DNA from 3 places in the Actinomadura rugatobispora genome. Region 3 is predicted to be linked to each of the others. Evidence: riboswitches for the same ligand, from Rfam matches in the RefSeq annotation. Region 3 holds a riboswitch; each other region holds the start of a gene.
The links. A riboswitch is a leader RNA that binds a small molecule or an ion and turns the genes downstream of it on or off. The one in region 3 is predicted to bind cyclic di-AMP.
Positions count from the first base shown of each region.

Region 1 (4,204 bases), 4.3 Mb from region 3:
CAGCGCGGCCAGGCGCAGCAGCGTGGTGAGCACCACGGCCGCCACCGCCACCCGCAGCGGCCAGCGGCGCACCCGCGCGGTCGTCCACGCGATGAACCGGGAGCCGAGCGGGGTCAGGCCCAGCACGAGCACCAGGGCCAGTCCCGTGACCAGGCTGGTGTAGGCGCGCGGCGCGAGCGCGGCGTCGAACGCGCGCGACCGGGCGATCTCGGCGGCGCTGAAGTCGCGGGCCGGGTCCACCGGCGCGGCGCCGCCCGGCACGTGGCCGGGCATCGGGTTCCACGGCGTGGTGAACGCCAGGACCGCGCCGACGGCGGCGAACAGCACCACCGCCGCGACCGCGGCCGCCCGCCGCGAACGCCGGTCGGCCGCCTGCCCGGGCTCGGCGCTCATCGCAGTTCCCTCCGCAGGTAGTCACGCCAGCCGGCGGTGAAACGGGCCGGGCTGACGCCCAGCACCTCGCGCAGCGCCGCGGTCTCGGAACGCCGTCCCGCCGTCCGGTAGAGCCGGACCAGTCTCGCCTCACCGTACCGCTCGGCGATCATCCGGCAGGCCAGCCAGGCCTCCTGGTAGGACTGCGAGAGCCGGCCCGAGGCGCCGTCGAAGGCGGCCCGGCCCGGAAGGGCGGCGGGCAGCCGCCCGGCGGCGACCTCGCGCGCCAGCTCGCGCGCGGCCGACCGCACGGCGACGTCCCGGCCGTGGTAGCCGACGTGGTCGGCGAAGCCCTCGATGAGCCAGAGCGGGGTGCGGCCGTCGCGGGCGCCGCCGGTGGCGACATGCGTCAGCTCGTGCGTCAGGACGACGTCGCGCCCCAGGTCGTTGAGGCGGCCGAAGACGCCGGGGGCGATGACGATCCGGTCCGCCCCCGGTCCGCCGGACGTGGGCGCGACGGTGGCAAGCGCGGCGATCTCCGCCAGGTCGCGGTCGCCTCCCGCCAGCGCCCCGGCGCGCCGGTCGTCGCCCGGCACCAGCGCGACCACCCGGTCCCGCCAGCCGCGGACGGCCGCCGCGCCGGTCAGCCGCGCGACGGTGGGCACGGCGGCGTCCAGGCGGCGGGCGATCCCGGCCAGGCCGGGCGCGTCGCCGGCCACCAGCGCGGTGCGGCCGCGCACCACGGTGAGCGGCCCGCCGTCCCAGATCTCGGGGTCGTCGGTGCGGCCGCGGGACGTGCCGTCGCCGGTGATCGTCCAGGTGCCGGAGCGGGGCGCGAACGCCAGGTGCCGGGTGCGCCGCAGCGGGTCGTCGTCGTGGCCGCGCAGCCGGTAGCCCACCGTGGTCTGGACGAGCGCGGCGCCCCCGGTGGTGGAGACCACCCGCTCGAACCGCTCCCGCCACCCTTCCAGAGGCAGCTTGAGCAGGTTGTCGAACATCGCGGCCTGGGCCTGCCGGTACGGCGCGGGCGCGGCCGCGACCGTGGCCATGAACGCGGTGCGGTCGCGGTCGCGTACGGCGCGGGCACGGTTGGCCAGGACGGCGGCGACCGCGTTCGGGTCGGGCTGCCCGACATCGGGGCCGTCCGTACCGGCCGGGCGCCCGCCGGTCTCTTCGGAGGTGGCGGCGGTGAGGGCCGCGCCGCCGCCCAGGGCGCAGACGGCGGAGCCCGCGGCGATGGCCACCAGGGCCTTCCGCCGCGGGACTCCGCGTGCGCGCTGGGCTTCCATGCGCGAGATCCTATGTGCGCGGGCGCGCGGGCCTATCCCTAGGACTTGGCGTACTCGGGGTAGCCGTAGCCGACGATGGAGCCGGTGGACCGCTCGCGGACCATGACCGCGTTGCTGGTGTTGCCCTCCACGGTCTTCACCGTGCCGTCGCCGTTGTCCTTGATGACCATCCCGACGTGCACGATGTCGTTGACGTCCTTGCTGCCGCCCCAGTTGAAGAAGACGATGGCGCCCGGCCGGGGCTCGGTGCCCCAGCGGTCGTGGTCCTTGAACCACTCGGCGTGCGCGACCGTCCAGGCGTCCATGCCGAGCTGGTCGCTGAGGCCGATCCGGTCGCCGATCCAGGAGATGAACATGCTGCACCACGCGGCGTCGCTGTAGCCCTCGAGGGAGCCTCCGTCGCGCGCCACGGTCTCCTTGGCGCGGTCGGTCGACTTGTACCAGTCCTGGAACTTGGTCTCGCCGCCGCCGTCCTCGGAGATGCCGACCTGCTCGCGGGCCAGCCTGATGGCGTCCTGCGCCGTGGGCCTCTCGCGCTTGGCGGCCTTGGCCTTGGCGGAGCTGGAGGACGACGACGAGGACGACGACTCGGACGCCTTCTCGGCGCCCTTCCGGGTCTCGGGCTCGGTCCTGCTCTCCGCGCCCGCGGCCATCATGGCGGCGGACCGCTGGGGGGACGGGCCGCCCGTGTCGTTGAGCGACGCCTGGGCGGTGGCGGCGGCGAGGCCGACCACGACGGCTCCGGCGACGAGACGACCGGTGATACGGAGGGTGATGCTCGGGGGTTGGGGCGTGCGATGCTTTCCTGCCACTGCGGGAACTCCTCAGCTTCCATGCCGCCTGCCGGGTTAGCTGACGGGTTCGGGCGTGGAAGCTGCCCTACGGCCTGGTGAGAGGCCGATTCACCCCGGATGGGACGTGGGTCCCCGGCTCCGCTTCTCGCGGACTCGGCGGTGGGCGCCCGTCGTACGGGCACCCTGTTTTCGGGATCGGTCAGGTCACCCGGTGCGCACGCGCACCCGGGCGGGTCGAAGGGTTGGGAGGGCGTGGCCGCCCAGAGCTCCTCGTGAACAAGGGGGTCGGGCGTCACGAGGGCAGGGGTCGGGCGGCCACGCCGTGCTTATGGGGGGCGACCCGTGATCGGGTCTCGCCCGCGGCCAGGGCCCGATGGGGGGACCGCCGTGACGCGCTCTCAGCGCCCATGCGCGCCGAACATGCGCTCACGGTGCGGCCGGGCCGGCCGTTGGGAAAGGACGCGGCACCTGGACGGGGCCGAGTCGGGGGTCGGCACCTGGAGGGCGCCGGAGCGGGGACGACACCTGGGGGGTGCCGCAGGGCCCGGGGCGGACATGCCGCGCGGGGCCGGGCGACGCCTGGGGGGCGCCGGAATGGGACACAACATAGCAAAGGTCGACGAGAAGGCAAATAGGGGACAAAAAGCCGCCGGACCAGGAATAACCCGGTCCGGCGGCGAAGCCCTGCTATGGATCTTGTGACGGCGCGTGCGCCGACCGCTACGGAGGCCCTGCCGCACCGGGGGTGCGGCGGGCCGGCGCGTCAGGGACGCCCGGCCCCGAAGTAGTTCGACAGGTAGTAGCCCGAGGTGATGCTCACGACCTCGACGTTCTTGCCGGTCCGCGGGGCGTGGATCATCTTGCCGCCGCCCACGAACAGGCCGACGTGGCCGAGGTTGTTGAAGAACACCAGGTCGCCCGGCTGCAGCGCGCTCTTGGCGACCCGCTTGGTGGCCGCGTACTGCGAGTTGGTCGTCCGGGTGATGCCGACGCCCGCCGCGCCCCACGACTTCATCGTGAGCCCGGAGCAGTCGTAGGAGCTCGGGCCCGCCGCGCCGTAGGAGTACGGCTTGCCGAGCTGGGCGTAGGCGAAGTTGAGCGCGACCCGCGCCGAGCCGCTGGCCGGGCCGGTGTAGCTGCCGCCCGTCCCCCCGCCCGAGGAGGTCGTCTCGCCGAGCTGGGCCAGCAGCTTCTTCTGCTTCTGGACGCCCTTCTCGACCTCGGCCTTCTGCGCCTTCAGGTCCTTGGCCTGCTTGGCCACCTCGTCGTAGGCGGCCTTGGCCTGCGCCTGCTCGCGCCGCAGCCGCTGCGCCGACCCCAGGAACTGGGCCAGCTCGGAGCTGCGGTTGCGGGACAGGTGCTCGAAGACCGCGGCCTGGTCGAGCACGGCCTGCGGGTTGTCGGCGCCGACGAAGCCGGCCACGTCACCGGTGTTGCCCGCCTTGTACGCGGCGGCCGCCATCTGGGCGATCTTTCCCTGGAGCTCGTTGAAGGTGGTCAGCTCCTCCTTGCCCGCCTTCTGCGTCGCCTGCCACTTCTTCTTGGCGACCTTGAGCTTCTCCTGCACCTGGTTGTACTTCTCGACCAGCTGCTCCACCTGCTCGTTGAGCTTGGTGAGCTTCTTGCGGGCCTCCGCCGCGCTGGGGCGCGGGTCGGCGTGCGCCGCGGTCGCGGGAAGCACGGTGACGGGAACGGTGAGCGAGGCCGTCACGGCGAGACAGACGGTCGCCGTGAGCCTGCGGGAGCCGC
Region 1 is NZ_AP029191.1:8,032,059-8,036,262, forward strand. It holds gene ACZ466_RS36050 (M48 family metallopeptidase) at 1-393, opposite strand, end outside; gene ACZ466_RS36055 (MDR/zinc-dependent alcohol dehydrogenase-like family protein) at 390-1,661, opposite strand; gene ACZ466_RS36060 (CHAP domain-containing protein) at 1,700-2,473, opposite strand; cyclic di-AMP (ydaO/yuaA leader) riboswitch at 2,483-2,624, opposite strand; gene ACZ466_RS36065 (C40 family peptidase) at 3,219-4,204, opposite strand, start outside.
Region 1: linked by a shared signal. The riboswitch ahead of ACZ466_RS36060 (CHAP domain-containing protein) and the one ahead of ACZ466_RS15765 (NlpC/P60 family protein) in region 3 are both predicted to bind cyclic di-AMP.

Region 2 (4,204 bases), 1.6 Mb from region 3:
CTGGTCGGCGTCGCGATCATCGCGCTGGTGCTGCTGCCGCAGTGGCGGGACGACGCCGGCGGCTCGCCCGGACCCGGGGCCGCGCCGCCCGACGACCGTCCGGTGAGCGCCGTCCCCGACGGGTTCTCCGGAACGTGGAAGGGCACAGCGGTCAATCCCTCCCGGGGCGCCTCGTTCCCGATCGAGGTGACGTTCACGGCGGGCGAGAAGACCGCCAAGGCCGTGTACCCGCGGAGCCACTGCACCGGGACGCTCACCCTCACCGAGGGGACGAACCGGCAGCTCACCATGGCGCTGGCCATTCCGAAGCCGTGCACGAACGGCACCGTGCAGGTCAGCCGGCAGCCGGACGGCACCCTCCAGTACGCCTGGAGCACGCCCGGCCAGCCGCAGCTCGGATACCAGGGAAAGCTCACCCGCGGCTGACCCGTGCCACCTCCGGCCGGAATGCCGATTTAAGCGTGATTTAAGGGCTCTTTTCGCAGGAGATCCATTAAGGTACCTCCGGGCCGATCGATCATCTCGGCCACCCGCGGGCACCGCGTACGGTCCCGCCGGAGAGAAGGAGAACTCTTGCGGACTGTCCACCGAAGGGTCCTCGTCGTCGGCGCGGCCGCCTCGTGCGTCACCGCCGCCGGCGTCCTGCCCGCCTCCGCAGCCCCCGGGGCGGGTGAGCCGGTCACCGTCACCGCGGCGCGGGGCACCCCGCTGCCGGGCCGGTACATCGTCACGCTGAAGTCCGGGGCGTCCACCGCCTCGGCGGCCCAGCGGGTCCGCGCCACCTCCGTCAAGCGCTTCGACGGGGTGCTGAACGGCTTCGCCGCCAAGCTGAGCACCGCGCAGCTGGACAAGCTGCGCCGCGACCCGGCGGTGGCCGCGATCGAGCACGACCAGGTCGTCAAGCTCGTCGCCACGCAGAGCAACCCCACCTGGGGCCTGGACCGCATCGACGAGCGCCCCCTGCCGCTGTCGAAGTCCTACACCTACACCTCGACCGGCACCGGCGTGAACGCCTACGTGATCGACACCGGGCTGGCGCACAGCCACCCCGAGTTCGGCGGCCGGGCCAAGACGGTCTGGGTCGCGCCGGAGTTCAACGGCGACGGCTGGGACCACAACGGGCACGGGACGCACGTGGCCGGCACCATCGGCGCCAAGACCTGGGGCGTGGCCAAGAACGTCAACGTGCGCGGCCTGCGGGTGCTGGACGCCGACGGCTTCGGCTCGGTGTCGACCATCGTCCAGGCCGTCCAGTGGGTGCAGCAGAACGCCGCCAAGCCCGCCGTGGCCAACCTGTCGATCGGCGGCCCCAAGTCGGCGGCGCTCAACACGGCCGTGCAGCAGCTGTCGCAGTCGGGCGTCTTCGTCTCGGTGGCGGCGGGCAACGAGAACCAGAACGCCTGCAACACCTCGCCGTCCAGCGCGGGCTGGGTGATGTCGGTCGGCGCGACCACGATCTACGACAACCGGGCCACCTGGTCGAACCACGGCTCGTGCGTCGACATCTTCGCGCCCGGCTACGGGATCACCTCGGCCTGGCCCGGCGGCGGCAAGTCGACGATCTCCGGCACGTCGATGGCTGCACCGCACGTGAGCGGGGTCGCGGCGCTCTACCTGGCCGGCAACCGCGGGGCCACGTTCCCGCAGGTGCAGAAATGGCTGAACGACAACTCAACAAAGGGAAAGATCGGACGGCTGCCGTCCGGGACCGCCAACCGGCTCCTCTACAAAGCGGGTCTGTGAGCCCGGTCACGTAGGATGGCCCGGCCATCGAGCCATCCCAGGTGCCGCTGGGGTTTAATCTTGGCGAGGATCTTACAGTTCGTTGGCATCCGGCCGCCGAGCCGCCCGTTTCGGGCGGGGCGGCGGCCGGCCACGCCGAGTCCCGCGGCGCTACCCCGCCCGGGAGCCGGGGACCCACAGCCATCAGGTCCGGGGGCGCGCCCCCGGACCAGACCGGCCGGGGTGAATTCACCACCCGTGACCGCGGGCGGTGATAGGGCTGACTCCCGGCCCGAATCCGTCAGCTAACCCGGTAGGCGATCGAGGAGAGGAGAGGACGTGGAGGAGACCCCCAACTCCACCCGCCGCTGGCCCGCCCGGCTACGGCGTCCCGCCTTGGCACTCGCGGCGCTCGCCGGTGCCCTGCCGCTCGCCGCGGGCACCGCGCCCCCCGCTCAGGCCGAGCCCGGCGACGCGGGCCGCATCCGCAAGCTGAACGCCCAGATCGAGAAGCTCGACAAGGCGTACGGCGGCGACCTGGCGAAGCTGAAGGACACCCGGTACAGCGTCAAGGTGGCCCTGGACAAGACCAAGGTGCTCAGCAAGGACCTCCAGACCGCCCGCGGCCTGGTCGCCCAGCTCGCCGCCAACCAGTACATGACGGGCGGCGCCGATCCCTCGGTCAACGTCCTCTCCAGCGACGACCCCTCCAACGCGCTCAGCAACCTCAGCCTGGTCAGCCACGTGGCGCAGAACCAGTCCGCCCAGGTGCAGCAGATCCAGAAGCTGGTGAACGAGCAGGAGAAGTCCAAGCGCGAGGCCGAGCAGAAGATCAAGGAGCTCGAGAAGGAGATCCGCGACCTGGTCAAGGAGAAGGCCAGGATCAAGGCGCTGGTCAAGAAGTACAAGCCGGAGTCGCCCAGCGTCGGCATGGGCGGGGTCACCCCCCGCATGCTCAAGGCCAAGAACAGCATCGACATCGAGTTCGGACCGTTCCCCACCATCGGCTGCTTCCGCGGCGGCGTCGACGCCCAGGACCACGCCACCGGCCAGGCCTGCGACTTCATGGTCAGCACGGGCGGCTCGATGCCCTCGGCCAACGGCCGCGCCCAGGGCGACCAGACCGCCGCGTACGCCATCGCCAACGCCAGCAGGCTCGGCATCAAGTACGTGATCTGGCGCCAGCGCATCTACGACATGCGCAGCCCCGGCTGGCGCAGCATGGAGAACCGCGGCGGCACCACCGCCAACCACTTCGACCACGTCCACATCTCGGTCTTCTAGACCGGGGGCGCAGGTCATGCGCTCGCCTTGCGCATCAGGTGCGTGTACGTCCGGATGTCGACGCCGCGTTCGAGTAGGACGCCGGCGAAGCGCGTGGTACCCGTTCTCGCGCATCGACGGCACACCGGCCCGCTCAAGGACCGGTTTCCAGGCCTCAGTACGGCTGATCGGCGTGCGCTGACGAGTCGTGAAGACCAGCCGCGCCGTGACGGGCTTATCGTCCGGGACCCGCCAAGGCAGGGTCAAAGGAATCGGCCATCATTTCGCCGTCTCGCTTGGGCGCTCGCGCCGCTTTCTAGGAGGCTGTGCCATCACCCGGCACCCATGGTGCAGTGCGAGTCGATGGTGTCAGGTGTTGAAAGCCATGACGTAGACGGTCAGGGTGCTGGGGTCGGATGTGTCGATGACCACTTGGCGCACGGGTGCCTCTTGTTCAGGGTCGATGGGGTCGTGGATGCCTTCAAAGTGTGAAAGCTGATCCAGATGCCAGCCCAGGTTGTCGCCGGAGCCGGGTTGGATCGCCGACAGGCCGGGCTTGGGCCTGGGAAGGCCGCTGCCGTGCAGGAAACGCTGTCGGATAGACGCGGAAGTCTAGAACTTCGGCACATAGCCCAGGTTCATTCGCCTCCGGCGGGGGCCTCTGACTCTGGGAAGCCCATTCCGCGCCCGTGACGGTCGTTGCGGGATGGCCGCTTATCTATCAGGTAGACGCTAACCATCGCGCGGCCGCCGGCCGGCCCTCCGGCGAACGGCGGTCACGTGGTGCGCGCCGCCGGAGCTCGAAGCGACGAGGCAGATGGCCCAGTCCGCACCCCGGGTCCCACCCTTTACCGTGCGGACGACCCCGCCGCCGCGAACAAGATAGCGAGTACCGCGCCTCCGGCGGGCCTCCGGCTCTGGGACCGCACCCCGCGCGGCTAGGAGGCCCCGGCGGGGTCGGCGGGGTGGAAGTAGACGGTCGCGCTCACCCACGGCCCGTCCTCGGTGATCTCCTCGTGCAGGATGAGGTCCTGCACCTTGACCGGGCCCAGTTCCTCGATGGAGTCGGCGACCCTCCGCAGCAGCGCGGGCACGTCACCCTGGTCCCGCCCCTTCGGATTCGCCTGGGAGAAGTGCCGGATCGTCCATGAGGGCGTCATCCGGCGATGATGCCAGGTTCCGCGATCAGTCGGTCGTGAGCGCGGGCCGGCGGCGGCCC
Region 2 is NZ_AP029191.1:5,302,519-5,306,722, reverse strand. It holds gene ACZ466_RS23525 (serine/threonine protein kinase) at 1-426, shown strand, start outside; gene ACZ466_RS23520 (S8 family peptidase) at 574-1,743, shown strand; cyclic di-AMP (ydaO/yuaA leader) riboswitch at 1,882-2,058, shown strand; gene ACZ466_RS23515 (coiled-coil domain-containing protein) at 2,062-3,006, shown strand; gene ACZ466_RS23510 (hypothetical protein) at 3,924-4,145, opposite strand.
Region 2: linked by a shared signal. The riboswitch ahead of ACZ466_RS23515 (coiled-coil domain-containing protein) and the one ahead of ACZ466_RS15765 (NlpC/P60 family protein) in region 3 are both predicted to bind cyclic di-AMP.

Region 3 (4,204 bases):
CGTCCAGGATCCGCTCCCACGTCCCATCCAGCGACCACCGGCGATGCCGGTTGTAGACCGTCTTCCACCTGCCATAACAGGGCGGCAGGTCACGCCACGGCGTGGCCGTACGCGTCCGATGGAAGATCCCGTTCATCACCGTCCGATGATCATTCCACCGAGCTCCATGCACGGTCTGTGACGGCAGCAGCGGCTCCAACAGCAGCCACTCCGCATCCGTCAGATCATGACGCTTCAGACGTTCCTCATCCACATGGATGATCTACACCAAACCGCCCCCAAAGGCCACGGGCACGATCTAGGGGAGGCGGGCCAGCAAGTGGGCGTCGAGGAAGCCCCGCTCGGAGGCCGGGTCGTGGAGCAGCCGGGCGAACGGGAGGAGCCCGGCCCCGGCCAGCAACTCGGCGAACCGGTCCGCTGGCCAGCTATAGGCGGGCGTCACCTTGTGGTCGAAGCGGACCGGCTCCGATCCGTCGGTCGCGAAGAACGAGACCAGGAGCAGGCCGCCCGGTGCCAGCACACGCACCTGCTCGGCGAGCAGCGCGGGCAAATCCCCAGGAGGGGTGTGGATCATCGAGTAGTGGGCCAGCACGCCGCCGAGCGCGCCGTCCTCGACCGGCAGGGCCTCCATCCGCGCCTCATCAAACCGCAGCGCCGGATGGGCCCGCCGGGCGTGGTCGACCATGCCCGGGGAGAAGTCGAGCCCGAAGGCGTCCAGCCCCAGATCGTGCAGCATGGCCGTCAGATGTCCAGGCCCGCACCCGACGTCGACTGCCCGCAGGTTCCCCGTCCCGCGCACCAGCTCAGCGAAGGTACCGATCATGTTCCGCGAGAACGGCTGCGTCTCCAACTGATTAGCGAACATCGACGCATACAGCTTGACGACCCCGTCGTAGGCCGCCCGGGTGTCGTCCTGATGTTCCATCACGGGGAAGGAAACTAGCATCCGCGCACGTTCGCAGTTTCTCGGCCCCGTGTCCCCCAACCCCTTAAGGTCTGGCTGTCCGATCACATGATCACGGGACAGGCCCTAGCGGGCGAGTGCTCTGGGTGGCCGAGCGCCTTGAGCGAGCGAACCCCCCGCGGTCGAGCACCCCGAGTGGGCGGGCGCTCCGAGTGGGCGAGCCTCCCGGCGGGCGAGGTCCGGGCGGGCCAGCGGCCTGGGTGGGCGAACCCCCCTGCGGGCGAGATGGGTTTGGTGTTTGAGGTGTGCCGCTTCCGGATGGTTTTCGAGAGGGATCAGGCGACCCGGACCGCCCCCGCGAACGGGCGACCGGCGATCGGGGCGATCTTCACCACGTCACCGGTCTGCGGGGCGTGCAGCATCTTGCCGTCGCCCACGTACAGGCCCACGTGGTGCAGGTCGGAGTAGAAGAAGATCAGGTCGCCCGGCTGCATCTGGCTCTTGGAGATGTGCGTGCCGGCGTTCCACTGGCTGCCGGTGTAGTGCGGCAGGCTGATCCCGACCTGCTTGTAGGCCCACATGATCAGGCCGGAGCAGTCGAAGGTGGACGGGCCCTCGGCGCCCCACACGTACGGGCGCCCGATCTTGGTCATCGCCAGCCGCAGCGCCTGCGCGGCCTTGCCGCTGCCGACGACGGGCAGCTTGGCGAGCTGGGTGGGGTCGCGCTTGACGAGCTTGCCACGCACCTTCTCATACAGCGTGGTGACCTTCTTGCGCTGCGAGTCGAGCTGGCCGCGCAGCTTCTCCACCTGCTGGGAGCGCTCGTCGGCGGACTTGCGGGCGCGCTGGGCGGCCTGCATGGCCTGCATCATGCTCGCGACGCGGGTGCCGTCCTGGGTGGCGAAGTAGCGCAGGGTCGCGGCCTGGTCGAGCATGGCCTGCGGGTCCTGGGCGGCGACGAAGGAGACGGTGGGGTCGGTGGCGCCGCCCTGCATGTAGCTGGTGGCGGCCAGGCTGCCGAGCTTCTCGCGGACGCCCTGCAGTGCCTTCTCCTGGCGCGCGGCGTTGTCGGTGGCGACCTTGGCGGCCCGCTGCGACTGCTGGAGCTTGACCTTGAGGCCGTTGTACTGCTCGGTCAGCTGCTCGAGCTGGTCGGCGAGCTTGTGCGCCTGGGTCTGCAGCTCCTTGGTGGACGGCTCGGGGTCGGCGTGCGCCGCGACGGGCGGTGCCAGCACGGTCATCGCGGCGACGGTGCCGGCCAGCGTGCCGGCGCGCAGCCGTGCGGCCGGTCTCATGCGCGAAAAGGAACCAGGGCGCGAGCGCTCCACCAACTCTCCTCTCCTCGTCCGCCTACCGAGTTAGCTGACGGGTGCGGGCAAGGAGCAGCCCGTCCGCGGCGATGGACGCGGATTGACCCCGGTCGGTCTCGGCTCCGGGAGGCTCCCGGAACGCTTCCGACATTGGGTTCCCGGCTCCCGGAACGCTGGCGGCGGCCCGTGGACTCGGCGGTCCGGCCGCCCGTGTCCGGGCGGATGTCCCGGCGATCGGTCCCGGCGGCCGATGTCAGCGCAGGAGACTAACGGAACCGGAGGGGCGTGCCAACCGGATGTGACGAAAACCCAGGTGCCGTGACCGATTCTGAGTTGAATGACTGGTATGTCTGGTATTTGGGTTGTGCTTTGCCGTATTTTGCCCGCCGTCCCCCAGAACCGTTCCGCGCGCTCACACCCTTCGTCGGGACGGGCCGCGGCCGTCCGATAACGTCGGTTGTTTGTGGAAGTCGTGATCAGGCGTGCCCGCACCGCCGACGTCCAGGACATCAGCCGGCTGGTCGGCCTGTACGCGGGATCGGGGCGCCGCCTGCTCAAGAAGTCCACCGTCAAGCTCTACGAGGACGTGCAGGAGTTCTGGGTCGCCGAGGAGAGGTTTCCCGTACCGGAGGGGGACGGCCCTGTGGCCCCCGGCGGTGGCCGGATCGTCGGATGCGGCGCGCTGCACGTCATGTGGGAGGACCTCGCGGAAGTCCGTTCGGTCGCCGTCGAGCGGGGATACGGGGGACGCGGGATCGGTCACCGCATCGTGGCCCGCCTGCTGGACACGGCACGGGAACTGGGCGTGCGAAGGGTGTTCTGTCTTACCTTCGAGGTGGAGTTCTTCGGGCGTCACGGGTTCCGTCCCATCCTCGGGACTCCCGTTTCACCAGAGGTGTACGAAGAACTCCTCCGCTCCTACGACGAAGGCGTGGCAGAGTTCCTGGACCTCGACCGGGTCAAGCCGAATACGTTGGGCAATACCCGGATGTTGCTTCGCCTGGAGGACTGACCGATGAGTAGATCCCCCCGACGCGGCAGGCACTCCCAGCCGCCGCAGCCGGGCCCGCCGCAGGGACAGGGACAGGGGTCGTACGGCCCGCCGCCGCCCTACCAGGGGCCCCAATGGCAGCAGCCGCAACAACAGCAGTGGCAGAACCAGCCGCAGTGGCAGAACCAGGCGCCGCCTCCCCAGCAGCAGGGGTGGCAGCAGCAGCCCGTCCAGGACCAGGGGTACCAGGACCAGGGGTACTACGGCGGCGACCAGGACGACGTCTCCGAGGCCGCCAGCCTGCCCCTCGCCCCCATCTACCGGCGCGCGGGCGCACGCCTGCTCGACAACGCGCTGGTGGCGGTGTTCGGGTTCGCGCTCGTCCTGCCGATCGTCATCGGCACGATCGGCCTGGACAGCGCGGGCAGCAAGACCGACACCGAGGGCGGCATCTGGAACTGGCCCATCATCTTCACGCTGTTCGCGGTCCTGTCGGTGCTGCCCTTCATTTACGAGGCGGTGCAGCTCTCCCTCTGGGGGCGCACGCTCGGCAAGCGGATGCTGCACCTGGGCGTCGTCCAGGTGCGTCCCGCCGGTGACGCCCTGACGACCACCCAGGCGGTGTGGCGCGCGGGCATCATCCACGTGGGCTACCTGATCGGCGGGTTCTTCTTCCTGGTCCTGGCCGTGATGGTGTGGGACTACCTGGCGTACGGGATGCTCCTGGTCTGGATCGGCGCTCTGATGGCCTACCTGTGGGCGATCTGGGACCAGCCTCTGCACCAGTCCCTGCACGACCGCTTCGCGGGCACGCTTGTCATCGACGAGCGGGTCGAGGACGGCGATGCGGGTTACGACGAGTACTCCGAGTACAGGGAGTAAGGCGGGACATGGCGGCGGCGGATCAGTCACCGAAGGCCGACCCGCTCCCCGACGAGGGGCCTCCTGACGAGGGGCCGCTCCCGGAGGTCGTTCCCGGCCTGGCCGAGCCGGGGCAGC
Region 3 is NZ_AP029191.1:3,688,416-3,692,619, reverse strand. It holds one part of gene ACZ466_RS15775 (IS5 family transposase) at 1-238, opposite strand, end outside; gene ACZ466_RS15770 (class I SAM-dependent methyltransferase) at 299-928, opposite strand; gene ACZ466_RS15765 (NlpC/P60 family protein) at 1,240-2,199, opposite strand; cyclic di-AMP (ydaO/yuaA leader) riboswitch at 2,236-2,356, opposite strand; gene ACZ466_RS15760 (amino-acid N-acetyltransferase) at 2,678-3,226, shown strand; gene ACZ466_RS15755 (RDD family protein) at 3,230-4,087, shown strand; gene ACZ466_RS15750 (RDD family protein) at 4,096-4,204, shown strand, end outside.